2 regions of the Microbacterium sp. MTN4-26 genome follow, and region 2 is predicted to be linked to the other one. Evidence: predicted binding sites of a transcription regulator. Region 2 holds the regulator's gene; the other holds the start of a gene.
The links. Region 2 encodes LexA, which represses DNA repair genes until DNA is damaged. Its sites were predicted from a motif close to TCGAACANNTGTTCGA; they were not measured.
Positions count from the first base shown of each region.

Region 1: the regulator LexA is predicted to act here: its motif matches at 3,878-3,893, upstream of ACGG9C_RS15175 (DUF222 domain-containing protein).

Region 1 covers NZ_BTGO01000021.1:36,800-42,378, reverse strand. The annotation lists gene ACGG9C_RS15195 (ABC transporter substrate-binding protein) at 1-1,247, opposite strand, end outside; gene ACGG9C_RS15190 (FadR/GntR family transcriptional regulator) at 1,424-2,176, opposite strand; gene ACGG9C_RS15185 (SDR family NAD(P)-dependent oxidoreductase) at 2,246-3,025, opposite strand; gene ACGG9C_RS15180 (SDR family oxidoreductase) at 3,103-3,837, shown strand; gene ACGG9C_RS15175 (DUF222 domain-containing protein) at 3,985-5,478, shown strand.
Region 2 covers NZ_BTGO01000008.1:137,808-143,386, reverse strand. The annotation lists gene ACGG9C_RS08955 (histidinol-phosphate transaminase) at 1-1,047, opposite strand, end outside; gene ACGG9C_RS08950 (LysM peptidoglycan-binding domain-containing protein) at 1,074-1,427, opposite strand; gene lexA (transcriptional repressor LexA) at 1,695-2,375, shown strand; gene ACGG9C_RS08940 (hypothetical protein) at 2,687-4,141, shown strand; gene ACGG9C_RS08935 (alpha/beta hydrolase family protein) at 4,178-5,579, shown strand, end outside.

The DNA.
Region 1 (5,579 bases), on a different contig from region 2:
CCCTTCTCGGTGATCGCCGCGCCGAGGGTCTCTTTGAAGCTGGCGCTGGCGAAGTCGTTGTAGGGAAGCCACTGCCACGACGGGTCGACGGTCGCCGAGATGTCGGCGAAGAGAGCGTTGACCTCCTGGCCGCCGTAGAACTCCAGCTCCTGATCACGGAACTCCGGCATCTCCTGCACCTCGACCGAGGCCGGGAAGAGGAACTGTTCGGTGGCGAGCATGACCGTCGACTCCGGGTCGGCGTTGAGGAACTTCACGAACTCCGCCGAGGCGATCGCCGCATCCGAATCCGTGGTGACGGCCATCGCCGATCCGCCCTGGTTGCCCGATGCCGGCGCCGAGGCATCCCACTGCGGCATCTCGGTGGCCCGCCACAGTCCGCTGGTGTTCGCCGCCGTACCCTGCAGGAACACCGGACCCCACGCGGCCGCCAGCCAGCTGGCATACGTGCCGTTGGACATGCTCTGGTACCAGTTGTCGTCGAGCTGGGGTGCAGTGTCGACCAGGTCGCGCTCGATGAGGCCGCCCCAGAAGTCGATGACCTGCATGACCTCGTCGCTGTCGAGGTCGATCGTGACGGTCTCGTCACCGTCGAAGGCGAACGGCTGCGCGCCGGCCTGCCAGAAGAGGGCGAGGATGGGCGAGAAGCTGTTGCCCGGCAGATCGGTGATGTAGGACCCGGTCTGCTCCTTGATCGCCATCGCGGCCTGCTCGTACTCGTCCCACGTCGTGGGCACCTCGACTCCGGCCTCGTCGAAGATGTCGGTGCGGTAGAGCTGCCCGGTGGGCCCGGCGTCCTGCGGCAGACCCCAGACGGCGTCGTCGTAGGCGACCTGGCCCCACGTGCTCGGCACGTACTCGTCTTCCAGGTCAGCCGCGCCGTAGGGGGTGAGATCCAGCACGCTGTCGGTGATGGTGAAGGACGGCAGGAACGAGTACTCGATCTGCACCACATCGGGCACCTCGCCCGACTGCACCGCCGCGCGCAGCTTCTGGTACTGCGCCGTCGCGCCGCCCTGGTTCGACAGCTGAACGGTGATGTCGGGATACTTCTCCTCGAACAGGTCGATCTCGTTCTGGATGTCGGGCACCCACGACCAGAAGTCGATCGTCGTCGGGGTGCTCATCGCCTCGTCGATCTGCTCCTGTGTGATCTCGTCCTGGTTCGCGGACGGAGACCCGCCGGGCGTGGAGCATCCCGCGAGCACGACTGCGGCAGTACCGGCCAGCGCGGCTGCTTTGATCACTCGGCCTCTTCGCACAGCGTTCATTGACTTCCTCTCTCAGAGTTTGTGGATCGACTTCGATCCGGAGCCCGGTCGCCCCGAGAAGGGGAGACGGAGCTCGGAGAGGGCTGCCGCCGACGACCGCTATGGCGTGAATTTACGTTATCACGCACATCGGTCTAAACGTAATCTTTTTATCAATGCCAGCTTGAAATCGGATCCCCTTGATCAGAGATCGTGTCGATCTCATCGATCGTCTGCAGGAGGATCGATCGCATCAGATCGTGCGCGGCGTCACCGTCTCGTCGCTGGATGGCGCCCGCGACATCTACGTGCCGTTGCAGCGCCACGACGTCGGGCTCCGATGGCACGAGGCCGTGCTCGGTGCGGCTCACGAGAATCTGCGCGATGAGGGAGTCCAGCCGCGCGAACATCGCGTTGCGCGAGAGCAGCAGCACGCGAGCATGAAATTGCACATCAAGCGCCAGGAATGCCTCGCCGTCACCCTCCTCGCCCGCAGCCCACAGCTTTCCCGCCAGAGCGATGAGATCGCTGATCTCCGCCGACGTCGCGCGCTGGGCGGCCAGTCGAGCCGCTTCGGGCTCGACTGCGGCACGCAGTTCGACGAGGGCAGCCAGCTGCGCAGCACGGTCGGGCGAGGCAAGACGCCAGCGGATGATCTGCGGGTCGTAGAGATTCCACTCCGTGTCCGGCAGCACGACCACCCCGACGCGCCGGCGCGAGACCGCCAGCCCCATCGACTGCAGCACGCGAACGGTCTCGCGCGCCACGGAACGTGAGATGCCGTAGGTCGACTCGACGTCATCGAGCGTCAGGACGGATCCGGCGGGAAGCTCTCCCGCACAGATCGCAGCGCCGAGTTCATCCAGAACCTTCGAGTGCAGGCCGGCGAGGGAAGAGAGGCCTTCCGTGGGATGCGAGGCAGTCATGAAAGCTGAGGTTATCAGCCTGGCCAGCCGTTGAGATCATACGAATGGACGCCTCGGCGGTGTCAATGCTCAGCCGACGAGCAGCGGCGCACCCGGTCGGTCATACGCCATCGACGGCGCCTGGGTGGCGAGCTTACCGCCGCTCACGTCGACGAGAGTGCCGGTGATGTACGAAGCGAGATCGCTCGCGAGGAAGCACAGCAGGTGAGCGACATCCTCCGCCGTCCCCCAGCGCCGGAGGCTCAGCGTACTGAGCCGCTCAGCCTGAGCCTCGGCCGACATCTCGGCGAAGCCGTTCATGTCGGTGGGGATCATCCCGGGCGCATACGAGTTGACGGTGATGCCCCACGGTCCGAGCTCGCTGGCGAGCGTGCGGGAGAACTGCACGACCGCCGCTTTCGAGGCCCCGTATGCGGCTGCCCCGACGCTCGGCACGATCGCGGCGAACGAGGCGGCGTTGATGATGCGACCCGACGACTGCCCCTTCATGTGCGGGATGACAGCGCGGCACGTGTTGAAGGTGCCGCGTGTATTCACCTCGAACGCGCGGTCCCACAGCGCCGGATCAATGGCATCGACGTCGCCTTCGGCATTGATGCCGGCGTTGTTCACCAGCACATCCACCCGCCCGTGCCGAATGATGATGTCCTCGACGGCCTCCGTCACCGCATCCAGCTGCGTGACGTCGACAGACCGCCAGTGGATCTGGTCGCCCCCGTCGTCGGGAACGGACAGGTCGAGCCCGATCGTCACGGCTCCCTCGCTCGCGAACGTCTCGGCGATGACGCGGCCGATACCCCGCGCGGCTCCGGTGACGACGACCACTCTGCCGTCGAGTGCGATCTGCATCGATACCCCTTTTCGTCGGAGTAAACATACCTTATGTAGTGTTTGAGATGAAACGTAATCTTTTTAAAGGAGGAACGATGGCGGAGCAGATCACCCGCGTCGCGTGGATCACCGGGGCAGGTAGCGGGATGGGGCGCGCGAGCGCGCGGCGACTCGCGCGATCGGGCTTCGCGGTGGCCCTGTCGGGCCGGCGCGAGGACGCGCTGGACGAGGTCGCGCGCGAGATCAGGAGCGAGGGCGGGACCGCCGTCGTCGCTCCGCTCGACGTCACCGACACCGCTTCGATCGCCGCGTGCCACGACCGCATCCTGGCTGAGCTCGGCACGGTGACCGACCTCGTGCTCTCGGCAGGCCTCAACGACCCGCAACGCTCCTGGCGAGACCAGTCACTGGAGAGCGTCAACGCCATCGTCGCCACGAATCTCCTCGGCCCCGTGGGCGCGGTGCAGGCCGTGCTGCCCGGCATGCGGGAGCGAGGCGAAGGCACGATCGTCTTCATCTCCTCTTACTCCGGGTGGCGGTTCTCCCCCGACGCGGGCGTCGCCTACAGCGCGAGCAAGACGGCCCTGTCCTCGCTGAGCGAAACCCTCAATGCACAGGAGAACGTGCACGGCGTGCGCGCCTGCAACCTCTGCCCGGGCGACGTCGACAGCGACTTCCTGTCGATGCGTCCGTCAGTGCCCGATGCCGTCGCACGCCAGTCGATGCTCAGCCCCGACGACGTCGCCGCCTCCGTCGCCTTCGTCATTGAAAGCCCCGCCACGGTGTGCGTGAACGAGTTGGTGGTGACGCCCGTCAAGAAGCGTGGGTGAGCCCGGCTGACGACTTCGGCTTTTTTTGCCTTGACGACTGTCGAATCTTTGTACTATACTCAGGGCTAACGACAAAGTGCCCATTGTCGCTCCTTCGCTGGACGAGCATGACGTCTCGTCCACCCGCAGACGAGTTTGGGCACCGACATGTTTTCTCCCGGCGACGAGTCATCCGAGGCCGCGCAGCGCACCGCGGCGTTCGTGCACCGTCTGACCGAGGCCAAGGCCGAAGAGGCTGCCGCGGCCGCGAAGACATCCGCGATCCTGGCGGAGGCTTACGCGTTCACCCTCGAGCAGACGGAACGCCTGCGCTCGGCATCGGCCAGAGAGCGCGAAATGCCTCTGCGCGCAATGGCCGCGGAACTCGCAGTCGCCTCGAGAATGAACGACCGCACGATGCAGACGCATCTGTTCGAAGCCCACCGCACGGTGACCCAGTTCCATGAGACGTGGGAGTCGTGGCAGGCGGGCCGGGTGTCCCGGGCGCATGTGAAGGTGATCGTCGACACGGGTGCTGAGCTTGCCGATCCGGGGGCCCGGGAATCGTACGAACGGGATGTGCTCGACTATGCCGAGACCACCTCCCCCGCCCGAGTCCGGTCGTATGCGGAGCAGGTCGCGGAGAACCTCAACCCGAAGAGCATGCAGGAACGACACGACGACGCAGTGCTGGACCGACGCGTGTGGGTCGACGACCTGCGAGATGGGATGTCGATGCTCGGGGTGATCGGACCGTCCGTGGAGGTCCACGGGGTCTACGACCGGCTCACCCGGCAGGGCAAAGCGATCACAGCCGCCGACCGGAAGGCACGACGCGACGCCGCAGAGAGAGCGTCCGGCGAGCACGCGTCCGGGGACGGTGCACCATCCGGGGCGGCCGGTGCGGACGTGGGGACGGACGGTGCCGACACAGGGGCGAGCTTCGGGCTCGATACCCGTGCCAACGGGGCGGAGGCCACCGGGGATGCGACCACCGACGCGGGTGTGTGGTTCGACGAGCGGACGCTGAACCAGATCCGCACCGACCTGCTCCTGGACATGATGCTCACCGCCTCCCCCTCCGTCGACCCGACCGGCGGTGCGGGTGGGTTGGGTGCGATCCGCGCACACGTGCAAGTCACCGTCCCGGCCACCACACTCGCCGGAACCACCGCCGGTGGGGCGGAACTGAACGGGAAATGCGCCGTGGACCCCGAAACGGCGAAGATCCTCGCCGGCAACGCCCCCGGCTTCGACCGGGTCTTCCTCGACCCCATCACCGGTACCGTCCTCGCCGTCGACCGACGCTTCGCCACACCGGCGCAGAAACGGTACCTGGTGGCCCGGGATATCCGGTGCCGGTTCCCCGGATGCCGCAGACCCGCGATCGACTGCGACATCGATCACCGTGAAGACTGGGCCCTCGGCGGCAAGACCGACATCGACAACCTCGGCGCGTTCTGCGAAAGCCACCACACCCTGAAACAAGCCGCCGGGTGGACCGTGACACAACTCCCCGGCGGCAGGCTGCACTTCACCGCACCCTCCGGGCTGGAATACACCGACAACCCACCACCACGGGTCATGTTCACCCCCGACCTCGACAGCGGGCCAGGCGACACGGACCCACCCGAGTCAGAAGCATCCACGCCGCCGTTCTAGGGCGATACGTCCGACCTCGTCGGCCTCCGACGAGGCAAGCGCAGCAGTAACGCAATCGCGCGACCGGTGGCCCGCGAGGGGTGCCTGAGTTGGTGCTCATG
Region 2 (5,579 bases):
CTCCGCCTCTGTTCCTGCCGTGACGCGGAGGTGGTGCGGGATGCCCACGTCCCTGATGAGGATGCCGCGGTCGTAGAGGGCACCGAACGTCGCCGCCGGGTCCTCGACTCCCCCGAACAGGACGAAGTTCGTCCACGACGGGTGCGGCTGGTAGCCGAGCGCCTCGAGGGTGGCGGAGATGCGGTCGCGCTGCGCGACGATCTCGTCGACCATGCCGAGCATGACCGGCGCGTGACGCAGCGCCGCGAGCGCGGCGGCCTGCGTGATGGCACTCAGGTGGTACGGCAGGCGCACCAGACGCAGAGCGTCCACGACCGCGGGGTCGGCAGCGAGGTAACCCACGCGAGCTCCGGCGAAGGCGAATGCCTTCGACATCGTGCGCGACACGATCAGTCGCTCGCGCCCGGGGAGCAGGGTGATCGCTGATGGCTCGTCGTGAGGCGCGAACTCCTGGTACGCCTCGTCGACCACGACCATCGCCCGGCTCGCGTCGTAGACCGCTGCGATCACGTCAAGTGGCAGCGGCGTGCCCGTCGGGTTGTTCGGGGCGCACAGGAACACCACATCCGGATCGGCTGCTGCGACCTGGTCGGCCGCCGAATCGGCGGTCACCGAGAAGTCGTCTTCGCGCGTTCCCGCGACCCAGGCAGCACCGGTCGCTCGCGTCAGCAGCGGGTACATCGAGTAGGTGGGCGCGAAGCCGAACGCCGTCCTCCCCGGTCCAGCGAAGGCCTGGAGCACGTGCTGAAGCACCTCGTTGGAACCGTTGGCGGCCCACATCTGCTCAGGAAGCAGCCCTTCACCCAGGTAATCCGCGAACGCCTCGCGAAGCGGCAGGAACTCGCGATCGGGGTATCGGTTGACGTCCCGAAGCGCCAATGCGATCGCATCGAGGATGTCGGCGGCGATCTCATCCGGCACGGGATGGGTGTTCTCGTTCACGTTCAGCGCAACCGGAAGCGGTGCCTGAGGCGCACCGTACGGAGTCATTCCGCGCAGATCGTCACGGAGAGGAAGGTCGTCGAGGCGAGCGGTCACCCCTCCCATGGTACGGGCGCGCTTCGCCCGGCGGTCTACGGTGCCGTGTCGTAGCGCGCAGGGATGGCCAGCTCCTGACCAGCCGAGACATCGACACCGTCGAGAGCATTCAGGCGCGCGATGTCGTCAACGACGTCTCGAGGATCGCTCTCCGGTGCCACGCGCTCCGCGATCGCCCAGAGCGATTCACCTGCACTCACGACGACCGTGGAGAACGAGGCAGCGTCGCCGGCGTCATCGCGCGACGCGAGCGCGCTGCCGCCACTGATGACCGCGACCGCCACGCATGCGGCGGCGGGCAGTGCCGCCGCGGCGGCAAGAACGCGACGGCCGCGCACGGTCATGCGCAGGCGGGTGCGGTGGTGCGGCGTGATGCTGATCGCGGTCATCTCTCCTCCTTCTCGGCGAGAGGTTCGCATCGCTGAACTCGGCCGGGAGCCGGCGATGCGAACCTCTCTTCCGAAGCTATCTTCGATCTCGTAAGCTGTCAAGCGGGCCGACCGGTGGACTTCTCTCGAACACGACACGCGGAGCGCTTGCAGACCGTGTCGGACGAGGGCGGATACCGTTTCGATGAGCAGAGCCCATCACCGACCTCCGACATTCGAAGGCCGGTGCCCCTCGGACGACGAGGGGTGAGGAGACAGGAGCACGAGATGACCGAGCCGACGAGCCGCGCGCGACCCCAGACACGGCGGCGCCGCAGCCTCAGCGACAAGCAGCTCGCGATCCTCGAAGTGATCCAGCGATCGATCGCACGGCACGGGTACCCGCCGAGCATGCGTGAGATCGGCGACGCGGTCGGGCTGAAGTCGTTGTCGAGCGTGACGCATCAGCTGAATCAGCTGGAGCTGAGCGGCTACCTGCGCCGCGATGCCGGCAAGACTCGCGCGATGGAGGTCCTCATCGACCTCCCCGGCGCGAGCACGGAAAGCCCCGCCGACGCGGCGCCCCCCGTGGGCGATGCCGCGATGGTCCCCCTCGTCGGGCGCATCGCCGCCGGGGTGCCGATCACCGCCGATCAGCAGATCGACGAGGTCTTCCCGCTGCCGAGGCAGCTGGTCGGCAAGGGCGACCTGTTCATGCTCAAGGTGTCCGGCGAGTCGATGATCGACGCGGCCATCTGCGACGGCGACTGGGTCGTAGTGCGCTCGCAGCCGACGGCCGAGAACGGCGACATCGTCGCCGCGATGCTCGACGGGGAGGCGACCGTCAAGACCTTCCGCCAGCGCGACGGTCACGTGTGGCTGCTGCCGCGGAACTCCGCGTTCGAGCCGATCCTCGGGGACGAGGCCGTCGTGCTCGGCAAAGTCGTGGCGGTGATGCGCGCCGTCTGACGGCCGTCTCCTCAGCCGGCCAGCGCACCGCGCGTGCAACAACTCAGGCTGTGCTGGCGATTCTGGTGCCGTGGCGGCATCCCGATGGTGTCTCAGCCTGAGTCGGGTCCGCAGGAGGCCGAGTAGGACGGAACTCGCACCCCGACGCCTCACCTCGCACGAGGCCAGGATCCAGAGAACGGGCGCCAGAATTCGGGGACGAAGGTGTCCGACCGCTTGAGGGCGTCGGAGAACCTGATCTGGGGCACACGTGCGAACGGGGCGGCGTTCCCGCCACAATGGGGCTGACCCGACAAGAGGGAGCCCTCGCCATGGCCACGACAGACATCACCGATCTCCGCGCGGAGATCGAACGGCTGAAAGCGGAGAACGCCGATCTTCGTTCCCAGGCGTCCTCGGATCTCAGCGGAGAAAGACCTGTCTCAGACCGCGCTGGTCACACCGGATGGTGGCGTGCCCTCATCTCGGCCGTCTGCATCGTGCTCGCCGGCATCCTCGTGCCCGTCTCCGTCCTCGGCACGTGGGCGCGCGCGGAACTCGTGAGCGAGGACGCGTTCGTGCAGACCTTCGGTCCCCTCGCGGACGATCCCGATGTGCAGCAGCTGGTGATCGACCAGGCGTCCACCGCCGTGAACGCGGCCGTCGACGTCGAGGGCATCACGAACGACGTCATCGACGGCGTGCAGAGCCTCGATCTTCCGCCCGCCGCGTCGTCGGCGCTCGACCTCCTCCGGCAGCCCGCCGTCCAGGGCGTGCAGGGCCTCATCGACTCGGCGATCACCGGAGTGGTCCAGTCCGACGCCTTTCCCGAGGTGTGGCGAACGGCTCTCGTCGCCAGCCATCGTGCGCTCGTCGCCGCAGCGACGGGCGACGACTCCACCGCGATCGCGATCGACGACACCGGCGCCCTCGGCATCCAGCTCGGCCCCATCATCGAGGAGCTGAAGTCACGACTGGCCGCGCAGGGTTTCGGCTTCGTCACCTCCATCCCGGCGATCGATCAGACCATCGTCATCGTCCAGGCCGATGGCCTGCTTCTGGTGGGCACCGTCTACAACCTCGCCGTCACAGCGGGCTACTGGATCCCCTTCGTAGCCCTCGGCCTCGCCGCCGTCGGGGTGCTGATCGCGCGCCGACGGTCGACGGCCGTGCTCGGGGTCGGCGTCGCCATCACGATCGGCGCAGGTCTGCTCGCGGTAGCCCTCGCGAGCGCGGGAGCCGTCCTCAGCCTCAACGCACCCGGTCTGGGCATCCCCGCTCGCACTCTGGAGTCGATCTACGACACGGTGATCGGCGCCGTCCGCGATACGGCGGTCGTCCTGACCTTCCTCGGCATCGTCGTCGCCGTGGCGGCGTGGCTGAGCGGCCGTTGGGCGCCGGCGCGGCGCATCCGCTCCGTGGCCGGCTCGCTCACCGCGTCGGCGCGATCGGGACTGCGCAGTCGAGGGCTCGACACGGGCGCCTTCGGGGACGCGATGCATCGCCAGCGCGTGCTCGTGCGCGTCGTCATCCTCGTGCTCGCCGTGCTCGTGCTGTTCGCGCTGCGGCCCCTGACTTTCGGCGACATCGCCCTGGTCATCGTGCTCGCCCTCGCCGTGTGGCTCGTCACCGCCCTGCTCGAGAGATCACCGTCTGATGGCCAGGCGGCCATCGACGCCGACGACGTCCTCGAGGCGGAACCGACGGCCGACGTGGACACGGCGGCCGATGTGGAAAGCGACACGGCGGTCCTTCCCGGCAACGCACCCACACAGCCGTTGCGCTGAGCCCGCAGGGAGGTCACCGCGTCGTACGGTGGGACGGTGACCTCCGAACTCCCCTACGGCTCCTGGCCCTCTCCCATCACCGCCGAGGCGGCCTCCGCGGCGTCGCCCCGGATCGACGGAGCTCGTTTCGTCGGGGAGGACGTGTGGTGGGGCGAGCCCGTTCCGGCCGAAGCCGGTCGCGTCGCCGTACGCCACCGCGGCGACGACGGCGACGTTGAGGATGTGTTGCCCACCCCCTGGAACGCGCGAAGCACCGTGCACGAGTACGGCGGCGGCGCGTGGACCGCCGACGAAGCCGGAACGCTGTTCTTCGTCGAGAAGACGGATCAGCGCGTGTACTCCGTCGTCGACGGGACCGTGCGTCCTCTCACTCCCGTGGCAGGCCACGCGCGCCACGGCGGCCTGGAGTGGCGCGACGGCGTTCTGCTCGCCGTCCGCGAGGAGCACGATCCCGGGCTGACCGTCCCCCGCCGCGCGATCGTCCGCATTCCGGTGGACGGATCAGCCGCGGACGACGACGCCGCGATCGTCGTGCTGGTGAGAGGGAGCGACTTCGTCGCACAGCCCGCGCTCTCCCCCGACGGAACCCACCTCGCGTGGGTGGCCTGGAACCATCCGAACATGCCCTGGGAACGCGCCGAGGTGCGCGTCGGACGCATCGAGGACGGCACTGTAGGCGAATGGACGGCTCCCGTCACCGGCGACCGCTCCGTCCTTCAGCCGCGCTGGCTGGACGAGCAGACCCTGCTGTACCTCGACGACGCGTCCGGTCGGTGGAATCTCATGCGGTGGCGGCTCGGGGACGAGGCCCCGGTCGCTTCGTTCGCCCCCGCCGACGCCGACACCGGAGGCGGACTGTGGGTGCTCGGCCTGTCCTGGTACACCGTTGCGGGTGATCACGTCGTGGCGGTTCGCACGGACGGCGCAGATCACGTGGTGGCGGTCGATCCCGAGACCGGGGCGACCGCGCCGCTGCCGGTCCCTGTCGTCTCGGGGGTCGTGATCGAGGACGCTCGGGGGACGCGGGCGCTCGTCTCCGGCGCGGTGCCCGGAGGTGGGACAGGCGTCTGGAGCGTCGACGCGTCGGACGGGACGATCACCGCGGTGCGCGAATCATCCGCGCCGTGGGCGGACGAATGGACGCCGCGGGCCACGGCTGTCACGGTGGACGGTCCGTCGGGCCCCGTTCACGCGTTCGCGTACCCGCCCACCAACCCGGATGTCACCGCTGCCGACGGTGAACGGCCCCCCTACGTCGTCTTCGTCCACGGTGGCCCCACTTCGCATGTCGGTCCGGTCGCCTCCTCGCGGGCCGCGTACCTCACCAGCCGCGGCATCGGCGTCCTGGATGTGAACTACGGCGGCTCGACCGGGTACGGGCGCGCCTACCGCGAGCGCCTGCGCGGGCAGTGGGGCGTCGTCGACGTGGCCGACGTGG